DNA from 3 places in the Blautia hydrogenotrophica DSM 10507 genome. Region 3 is predicted to be linked to each of the others. Evidence: riboswitches for the same ligand, from Rfam matches in the RefSeq annotation. Region 3 holds a riboswitch; each other region holds the start of a gene.
What was found. A riboswitch is a leader RNA that binds a small molecule or an ion and turns the genes downstream of it on or off. The one in region 3 is predicted to bind cobalamin.
Positions count from the first base shown of each region.

Region 1: linked by a shared signal. The riboswitch ahead of BLHYD_RS13375 (cysteine-rich small domain-containing protein) and the one ahead of BLHYD_RS09645 (leucine-rich repeat protein) in region 3 are both predicted to bind cobalamin.
Region 2: linked by a shared signal. The riboswitch ahead of BLHYD_RS07195 (energy-coupling factor ABC transporter permease) and the one ahead of BLHYD_RS09645 (leucine-rich repeat protein) in region 3 are both predicted to bind cobalamin.

Region 1 is NZ_CP136423.1:2,765,171-2,768,450, reverse strand. Features, by position in the region: gene BLHYD_RS13380 (C40 family peptidase) at 1-786, shown strand, start outside; cobalamin riboswitch at 1,086-1,283, shown strand; gene BLHYD_RS13375 (cysteine-rich small domain-containing protein) at 1,502-1,795, shown strand; gene BLHYD_RS13370 (MBL fold metallo-hydrolase) at 1,827-2,657, shown strand; gene BLHYD_RS13365 (hypothetical protein) at 2,887-3,280, opposite strand, start outside.
Region 2 is NZ_CP136423.1:1,539,207-1,542,486, reverse strand. Features, by position in the region: gene hemA (glutamyl-tRNA reductase) at 1-750, opposite strand, end outside; cobalamin riboswitch at 990-1,163, shown strand; gene BLHYD_RS07195 (energy-coupling factor ABC transporter permease) at 1,335-2,081, shown strand; gene BLHYD_RS07190 (energy-coupling factor ABC transporter substrate-binding protein) at 2,083-2,385, shown strand; gene cbiQ (cobalt ECF transporter T component CbiQ) at 2,414-3,187, shown strand; gene BLHYD_RS07180 (energy-coupling factor ABC transporter ATP-binding protein) at 3,203-3,280, shown strand, end outside.
Region 3 is NZ_CP136423.1:2,079,439-2,082,718, forward strand. Features, by position in the region: gene BLHYD_RS09645 (leucine-rich repeat protein) at 1-1,573, opposite strand, end outside; cobalamin riboswitch at 1,776-1,958, opposite strand; gene BLHYD_RS09650 (hypothetical protein) at 2,685-3,113, opposite strand; gene BLHYD_RS09655 (hypothetical protein) at 3,122-3,280, opposite strand, start outside.

The DNA.
Region 1 (3,280 bases), 690 kb from region 3:
GCAAATCAGGCGAACCTGGAAGTACAGATTAGTGAGAAACAGAGTGCGGCTAACAATGCAAGCAATGAGATTGCTTATGCACAACAGCAGGCCAATGAATATGCAGCCTTGTTGGAAGAACAGACGGCAGAGATTCAGAGACTGGAAGCTGAGAGGATTGCCGCTGAGGAAGAGGCGAGACGTCAGGCAGAAGCGGAAGCTGCGGCTGCTGCAGCTGCTGCCGAGGAGGCAAATAATCAGGAAGAAGATACTGATGCTGAGGATGCAGACGGTGAAGAAGATTACACAGAAGAAGATGGCACTTATGAGGAGGATGGCTCTGAGGATGTGGTTACTGATGAGTATGGAAATGTCATCGATGAGGACAACACTGTGGAGGACACAGACTACAGTGAGTCAGGCAGTACAGATTCTTCTGTAAGTTATTCTGGAAGTGGTTCATCGGTAGCTGACTATGCTACACAGTTTGTGGGAAATCCTTATGTATACGGTGGAACAAGCCTTACAAATGGAGCTGACTGTTCAGGTTTTGTTCAGAGTGTGTATGCAAATTTTGGAGTGAGTCTTCCGAGAACTTCCTATGACCAGATGAACGTGGGAACAGAGGTTTCTTACTCAGAGGCACAGCCAGGAGACTTGATCTGCTACGGCGGACATGTGGCAATTTATCTTGGAGGTGGCAGGATTGTTCACGCATCCAATAGTGCTCCATATCCAGCAGGTGGTATCAAGATTAGTGACAATGCGGCTTACCGTACAATTCTTTCAGTAAGAAGAGTTATGTAATTGAGTTGAGAGTCCGCTGCAAGATAGTTCAAGGCTATTTTGCAGCGGCTTTTTACTGTGTGAGCACACAGGCGTATGCGCCGGAGTGTGAATGCCTGTTAGGATTGCGGGAGTGCGATGCACGGAGCAATCTGTAGCTTATACTTTTTGGAGGTGCTGCCGATAGGCGGCAAGAGGGCTCGTATGCTGGGTAAGCCCCTTGTCACACTATATGGTTGAACTGTTACAATATTTGTAGGAAATTCGGCAATAGCACTTGACATTGGTGTACCACAATGCTATAATACACCCTGTATAATTCCATAATGAACATATTAAGTGCCAGCCATTTATTGTGGGAATGGATGGAAAAGGGAATCAGGTGAGATGCCTGAGCGATCCGGTCACTGTATCAGAGGAGTGAAGTCTCGAGAATCCATTGTGCGCAGTGCGCATGAGAAGGAGAGACAGAGCGATGAGCCTGGAGCCAGGAAACCTGCTTAGTATGGCGAGGTGAAGCTTCCGTGTAAAGTGTAACAGCCACTTCTGAGATAATCCGCAATCTCAGATGCGTATCTGTAAGAACAGATGCTTTTTATGGAATCCGCCTGTTCATATGAATTATGCATGATTAAATGGCAGGCGATTTACTCTGGTCATTCGTTCCCTCCGCGCACTCATGAACGAACTGTCTAGCGCTGGAGTAAATCGCACCCCCCTTAAAGAGGAGTTCACAATGAAAGAGAAGAAAGAGTTTTGGGAGGACAAGGAGTTCTCTTTTTTTTGTCACAAAAATTGCGAGTACTTTCCGTGCCATGAGACAAAGGACCTTGAGAATTTTAATTGTCTGTTCTGTTATTGTCCTCTGTATGCGTTAGGAGATAAATGCGGTGGCAATTTCAGAATATTAGACGGAGGGATTAAGGATTGTTCTAAGTGCATGTTACCTCATAGGCGGGAAAATTATGGATATGTGACGGGTAAATATCATGAGATCATGGAGCTAGTGAAAAAGAATCAGAAGAAATAGTACAAAGAAGTCTGTGGAAATGGAGAAGAAAATGAAAATAACGGTTTTGATGGAAAATACAGCGGTATCAGAGAGGTATCTGTGCCGCCATGGACTTAGTTTATATATAGAGACTCAGAGGCATAAGGTTTTGTTTGATATGGGACCAGATGCCTCTTTTTTGGAAAATGCAAAGAGGCTGGGAGTGGATATCAGCCAGGTGGATGTGGCTTTTTTATCCCACGGACATTATGACCACGGAGGCGGACTGAGTGCATTTTTACAGGAGAATTCCAGAGCAGATGTTCATGTGCAGGCCGGAGTGTTTGGAAAATATTATGCCCACGATGCTCATCCTAAGAGAATCCGCTATATAGGGCTGGATTCAGCCCTGAGGGATCATTCCAGGTTGGTTGTACACAGAGGTGGCTACCGTCTGGATGAAGAATTGGAAGTGTTCTCAGGAGTGAGAGGAAGAATCTGTGCATCTCCGGCCAATGACAATCTTTACTGGGAAAAGGATGGAAAAGAAGAACTTGATACTTTCGAACATGAACAGAATCTTTTGGTACATCAGGAGGCTGGAAGAGTATTGGTCTGCGGTTGCGCTCATAACGGTATCGTAAATATTCTGAGTAAGGCAGAAGAGCTGCCAGGGGGCCCTCTGACACAGGTAATCGGCGGTCTTCATCTGAATAATATTTATGAGGAAGATGAAAAGAAACGCTGTGAATTCTACCAGAAGTTGGCATCCCATCTGATGTGCAGGCCTTGTGAGTACTATACTTGCCACTGTACGGGAGTCAAAGCCTATGAAGAGCTAAAGAAGCTGCTGGGGGAACAGATTCACTATCTGTCGGCAGGCGCTGAGAAGTCTCTGTGACTTTGTACATGGAGGGGAGCGGGTGGAAAATTAAAATTGATGAGCGTTCCCAGAGTGGAGGAGAGGAAAAAGACAAAACCAGACGAGTGTATCGTCTGGTTTTGTCTTTAACTTGTTTGAGGGGGGAGATAGAGAGTGGTTATTCATCTATCCAAGTAATACTATACAATATAAATGTGAGCAAATTATGGAAAATTCCTAAAGGTTTTGGGAAAATCATAAACAAATTCTAAATAACAGGTTTATTATAGGGATTCACTTCGGTTTGTGTACGGTACCAAAAGAGAAATTCCTCGAGATTTTGTTCTTTGACAAAACTGTTACTGTGTAAAATAGAATCTACAACCTGATAGTCAGCGTTAGAGATAGAGTCCAGGCCGCCTCTCTTGACTGGTGCAGCCAGCTTTTTTGCCATCAAGTTTAGAATAAGTTTTTGAGAGATGGAAAGCTTTTCCCGCCGAATACCGCCTCTAAGATAGAAGACAGGCAAATCCATGAGGTCGTTGTACTGGTGAAGCAAAGCGATAAAACCTGGAGTAGGGGAGAGGATTCCCACAGTGATGACGGCTTCGATGCGAAGGTATTTCTGAGCTTTTTCTAGGCCGCGTATCCTCTTGTCACAG
Region 2 (3,280 bases), 540 kb from region 3:
ATTAGGGCTGGCCGTAGCACTGACTACCAAGTCACATTTTGGCAGATATTCCATTCTCTCTCCATAATTAATGCGCTTGCATCCCATCGGTATATTCACGACACCGCTGCGATACTGGCGAACAGTCACCGTCACATCTGCACCGTTTTCTCTCAGAGTCTGAGCGGTAATCTTTCCCATCTCACCATTTCCAATAACCATACAGGTCTTTCCCTTGACCTCATAGCCTTTTTCTCTTAGGCAGGCAATCGCCTGATGAATCACAGAGAGATTGCCTCTAGAAAATGCAACTTCTGTCTTAATCTTTTTCCCGGCAGTGATCGCCATACGAAACAACACTTCCAGCACACTATCCGTAGTAAAATGCTCTCTCGCCAAAGACAGGGCATCTTTTACCTGGGTCAGAATCTGATCCTCCCCTAAAATCTGTGATTTTAATCCGCTGGTCAAATAGAATAAATGTTCCACGGCCTCTGCGTCTTTTCTTTCAGTAAAACAATCTCTGTACTGTCCCGCCGGAACTTCTTTTATCTTACAAAGACTGGCATAGAGATCCCCCTCCCAGTCTTCGGCAGTGCTGACCCACACCTCCATGCGGTTGCAGGTTGATAAAATAATGCAGCCTGATATCTCATTCTCCTGAAGCAATTCTTCCATAGCACTGCTGGCATCCTTCTTTGTAAATGCAAATTTAGCCCGAATATCCACAGGTGCCATACTGTGATCAATTCCGATCATGGAAATACTCATAGTTCTTCTTCCCCTAACTTTCCTTTGTCTTTCTCATAAGACTTCTTCTGATCTTATTTCGCTTTTTTTATCATATCATAACCCCATTCAATGTCAATTCTATGGTTTCTTTTTTTCAAAAAATTCTCCCTCACAAACTTGGATCTGTCAGGAAAAATCATCTGTGAATAGCTGTAAAACGTTTAAAAAAACACTGTATAATAGTTGACAATTCATAATCGAAAGCCTATAATAAATTTCGGCAATTTCTTGTATATGGTCCTTAAACAGGATAAATGGGAAAAGAGTGCAAATCTCTTACGGTCACGCCGCTGTAAAGGAGGAGCGTTCCCCACAATCCACTGGTTCGCCGGGAAGGAGGGGAAATCGCAGAGATTCCTAAGTCAGAATACCGCCATATACAAGCTTCGCACATGGTTACGAACGATGACCTGGTGCTTATGTTTCTTCTGCCAAAAGAGAAGGAACCGCTGCGCCTGTCTGTCGCTCAGACAGGCTTTTTGTATATCAAAAGCGACTGACGACAGCTCTTATGCCAGCCCTGTGCCTTTGTCTTACTTCATTTAAAGAAAGGGGAACTAAAAATGACCAAAAAACAAAAAAAGATTGTATTGCTATCCACAATCTTTGCCTTGACTTTCGGAATTACTCCCGCAGTCAGCGCCATGCATATCATGGAGGGATATCTTCCCGGCACCTACTGTATCGCCTGGGGTATCCTGTGTATTCCTTTCCTGGCAGCAGGCTTTTTCTCCATGAAAAAGACAGTGGCTGCTAACTCCCGGCTACTGCCGCTTCTAGCGATGGCCGGCGCTTTTGTGTTCGTGATTTCTTCACTGAAAATTCCGTCTGTGACTGGGAGCTGCTCCCACATGACAGGAACCGGATTAGGTGCCATTCTTTTTGGACCATCCGCTGTCAGCATCCTGGGCATTATCGTCTTACTTTTCCAGGCTATCCTGCTGGCTCACGGCGGGCTGACTACCTTAGGAGCAAACACATTTTCCATGGCTGTCGCAGGCCCGTTTGTCTCTTACGGAGTCTTCCTTCTCTGCAAAAAAGCCAATGTAAATCGAAAAGTCAGCGTCTTTTTAGCAGCCACTTTGGGAGATCTGTTTACCTACTGTGTAACCGCTATCCAGATGGCTTTCGCTCACCACGCGGATACTAGCATTGCAGGCGCTATGGGAAAATTTTTGACAGTATTTGCACCAACACAGATACCTTTGGCAATCATCGAAGGAATTTTGACGGTTCTGATTATCTCCGCGTTGGAGACCTATGCAAAACCGGAGCTGCGTTCCATCGGATTTTTAAAGGAGGTGCACTGATATGAAAAAATCGACGGTGCTCATTTTAATTATTGTTGTCATTCTCATGGCTTTTATTCCACTGTTTGCCATGCCTGATAAGGAGTTCGGCGGTTCTGACGATGCGGGAAGCGTTGTTGTCGAAGAAGTCGACTCTAGCTATACACCATGGTTTGAACCAATCTTTGAAAAAGCTCTCGGTCATGAACTTCCCGGAGAAGTCGAAAGCCTGCTGTTTTGTCTTCAGACAGGTATCGGCGTGGGTGTGATCGCTTTTGTCATGGGCAGATATGTAGAACGGAAAAAATGGCTCAGAGAAGAATAATTTCTGTATCCCGGCGAAAGGAGTACTTATGATTGCCATCGATCAGCTATGTTACCGCTCTAAACTTAGATATCACAATGCCGGAGAAAAATTTGCATTTACAACCCTGACCCTTTTATTTTGTGTGGTCAGTCGTTCTGTTGTAATTGCTGGAATTGTCCTGGTAACGACAGGGATTCTCACCATATACAAGGGTGGAATCCCTTTTTTCCGTTATCTGAAATTCCTCACAGTCCCTCTAGTCTTCCTGATTCTGAGTACTGTGGCCATCGTCTTAAATGTCTCAAAGACACCGTCAGATCTCTTCGCTCTTTCCATTGGAAGCTGGTATTTGACCGGCAGCAAAGCTTCCTTATTATATGCAGTACAATTGATTTTGACTGCACTGGCAAGTGTCTCTTGTCTGTACTTTTTTTCATTTAGTACTCCTATCACAGATTTTATCCATGTATTGCAGAAACTGCACTGTCCTCGGTTAATCATCGAACTCATGCTTCTGATCTATCGATTTATTTTTATACTTATGGAGATATCCTCGGCAATCACAACCGCCCAGAACTCTCGTCTGGGCAATAAGGATTTCATCACCTCATGCAAATCCTTCGGTTTCATGGCCTCAGCTCTCCTAATCCGGGCAATCAAAAAATCCAATCTTCTCTACGATGCCATGGAATCCCGTTGTTATGACGGAACCATCCGCGTACTTCATGAGAATTTTCCGCCCAAAAGACGTGAAATCCTCTATATCTTACTGTTTGAAACATTTTTACTTGCAGTCACTGTGATTTTGCGGCTGCGATAAGAAAGGCAAACCCATATGAAAGATATTATACTAAAAGCCCAAGAACTGTATTTCTCCTACGATGACGAAAACACCCATTCTCTGAACGGACTT
Region 3 (3,280 bases):
CTTCTCCCACCACGGTCACAAAGAGTTTCCCTGTGCTCTTGAATTTCTCACTGATCAGCTTCATAGACGTGTCAACTGCTTCTCTGACTTCGTCATTCTCCGTATAGTACGGTGCCAACACAAGCATCGTCTGTGCCGTCGCATACGGATGCCAGTCAAAAGTATTTTTGTCAAAGAAATGCCAGCCTCCTTTTTCATCCTGGCTGTCCAAAATGTGCTTTATGATCTTATCTCTGGTCCAGACCGCATTGGCGGGAAGCTCATGATTTCCACTGTCATAGGCAGCCAATGCCAACGTCCAGTCTTCCAGCTCTGAACCCATCTCATCCTCAGGGTGGTAGGCCACCAGATTCTGATATACTCTGACACTCATTAAGGCAATTAAATCGACAGTCTTCTCGCCGCTCGTCACCTGTGACGCGTCCAATCCCATCGCGTTAATTGCGATCGCAGCCATCGCCAGCTCACTGGTATCCAGATAAGGAGCTGTCGCCATCTCCACCGCTCTTGCGCAAGCATCTGCCTTCTCTTCTTCTGACAGTGTCTCACCCGCATTCACACGGTTCAATAGATCCCAGAATGCGTTGTCACTCTTAGCCTGATCCAGGAGAGCTGCTCTGATCGCATTCAGTTCATCCACGTGTTCCTCCCTAAACTGCACGTCCATATACAGCCACGGATCCTCGAAATATCCTTCCGCCCTTGCCGGAACACTCACGATCATATCATCCGGACAGTTATAAAAGGCGTTCGTATCCGTAGACGCCGGCGCATCTCCTCCCATCACCACGTCCATCAAAGGGCATTGACCGAACGCATACACTTCAATCGTGTTGACGCTGGCAGGGATTGTCACTTTCTCCAGCTTCGCACCATAGAACGCCTGCGACCCGATCTTTTCCACGCCATCCGGAATCACACATTCCTTCAGCGCTGAGCAACTCATGAACATGCTGGTGCTTATTTCTTTCAGAGAAGCCGGCAGCTGAATACTCTCCAGAACTCTGCACATGGAAAATGCTTCACTGCCGATACTGGTCACGCCGTCTGGAATAGAGATCTCACCCAGGCTTATGCAGTAGTCAAAAGCATTTTTTCCAATGCTGGTTACGCTGTCCGGGATGGAAATCTCTGTCATCTGCATACATCTTCTAAAGGCTCTGTCGCCAATGCTCGTGACCCCGTCTTCGATCACAACCGTCTTGATGCTGTCCACCAGCTCAGACCACGGCGATGCGTCTGCGACAGAGTAATCCGTCATCTCCCCGCTTCCGCTGATGCGCAGCTCTCCGTCCTCAGAGAGTTTCCATGTCACGTTTTCGCCGCAGGTACCTTCCTGTACCGCAGCTTCCTCTGCCAACACCTCGGCAAAATCCTCAGCTTCAAAGGGCTCCTCTTGGGATACAGAACTGGAGAAGCTTTCCTCAGCCTTCCCTGAGGCCTCCTCCTCGCTCTGGAATGACGCCTCAACAGCCACATCCTCAGCTGCCAGTGCAGTCACCGGCACTCCTGTAGCAGCAATGGCTCCCGTCATCAATAAAGCCATAAATTTTTTGTACGCCTTAAATTTCATTTCTTTCTCCTTTTTACTCGATCGTTATTTTTTGAAAACATCTGCGAGCGAATTTTTTTCCTCCTTTCCTGCTCTCCTCCGCAAAAAGCCGAAAAAAGACAAAAAGATAGCTTCATCCTTTCTCCCGCAGAAAGGACTACGCTATCTTTTCTATAATAATATAATATGGTGACTCGGTCTTTCGCCTGCCGTACTCACAAACGTTTTCCCCTAGGCTTTGTTATGTATCCTGACTTAAGTTCTTCCTACTAGAACGCCTTCCCAGAGTATCCTCCAGTGGCATATCGTCCGTTCGTCCCTCTTACAGTAGAGATAGGCTGTTCTGGATTCTCACCAGATTCCGTTAAATAGGTATCAAAACCTAACCAAAGCCTCTATTCATTTTGCGTAATTATTATATCCCTCTTTTCTGGCCATGTAAATCTTAATTAATTACAATTATATTAAATTTTCATTTCGTTTTTTTTAATTCCCTTATTTCACCTTCACGGTCTTCCAGTCGGAATAGGAACCGAAGATCTTCTCACCATTTACCGTGCGGTATGCCCGCATAGTGTAGTAGTACGTCTGCCCGGATTTCAGGCCGGTGTCGGTGTAGGAAGTCGTGCTTCCCTTATCTCCAGTACTCCCCCTCTTTGGTGAAGTAGCCTTTTGCCTCGATTTTGTAACGATACTCGCCTGGCGCTAGATAATAGATTCCGAATTTTCTGGTCTCGATCACCTGATCTGCGTTGCTGTATACCGTAAACTTCTGATATTCTGGAAAATTTGCATTAATGGAGAACGTTACTTTCGTTCCTTTTTTCCATCTGCACGGCGATGGTCCGTGAACAGCTCGCAGAATTCTTTCCTTCGTTGAAGGTACTTGTCACCGTCTGATAATTATCCGCCATCGCCAGATAGTTCTACTCTCCAGGTGTCAGTTTATGCTGCTGATTTCTCATATCAGTTGGTATCCGCGTCCTCTCCCTATACAAAGAGAAACTCTCACCTCAATAACAAGCCGGTATCTCCGATGGTGAAGCTTCCAGTCTCTGTCTGATAACCTCCTTTTATATAAAATTAAGATTTGTTCACAATTTATTTACTCATACGTTTGTCGAGCGTTTTTTCACATTCCTGTCCGAATACCAGTCTCATCTCCGTAGACTCTACCCATGACTTTTCCGTGGATAGAGTACAGATAATGTACTTCCACTCGGTAATCTTCATCACTTTGCACATACACTACCTGATAGTAATACGCTGTCAGCGGCGAATGATTCTGAATGTGGCAAAACCGCTCAACCATCTCCTCCTCGGCCTGCTCAGACAGCTTCCGGTGGTTTGGAGAGGCATAACGAATAAAAGGATGATAGCACAGGAAAATCTGAAGTACATACGCCAAAACTAACCCCAAACAAAAAAACATGATTTTTTCACGCAGGCTCTTCTTTCTCCTCTTCCATATTTTTGAAACCACAACAGTGAATCCCAACGAGAACACAGACAGCACAAACCCATAATAAAGCCATGCATATAAGATTTCACCTTTCCACATAAAACACCTCAACTGACAAAATCCGTGTCTGAATTAAAATTCCACTGCCATATATCATAAGCACTTTCAGATACCCAATTCATATCTTCACTTATCCCTAAAGATCTAATCGGATCATGTTCTTCTGCAAATACACTCCATTCACCATGCCCAATAAAACGGTACCC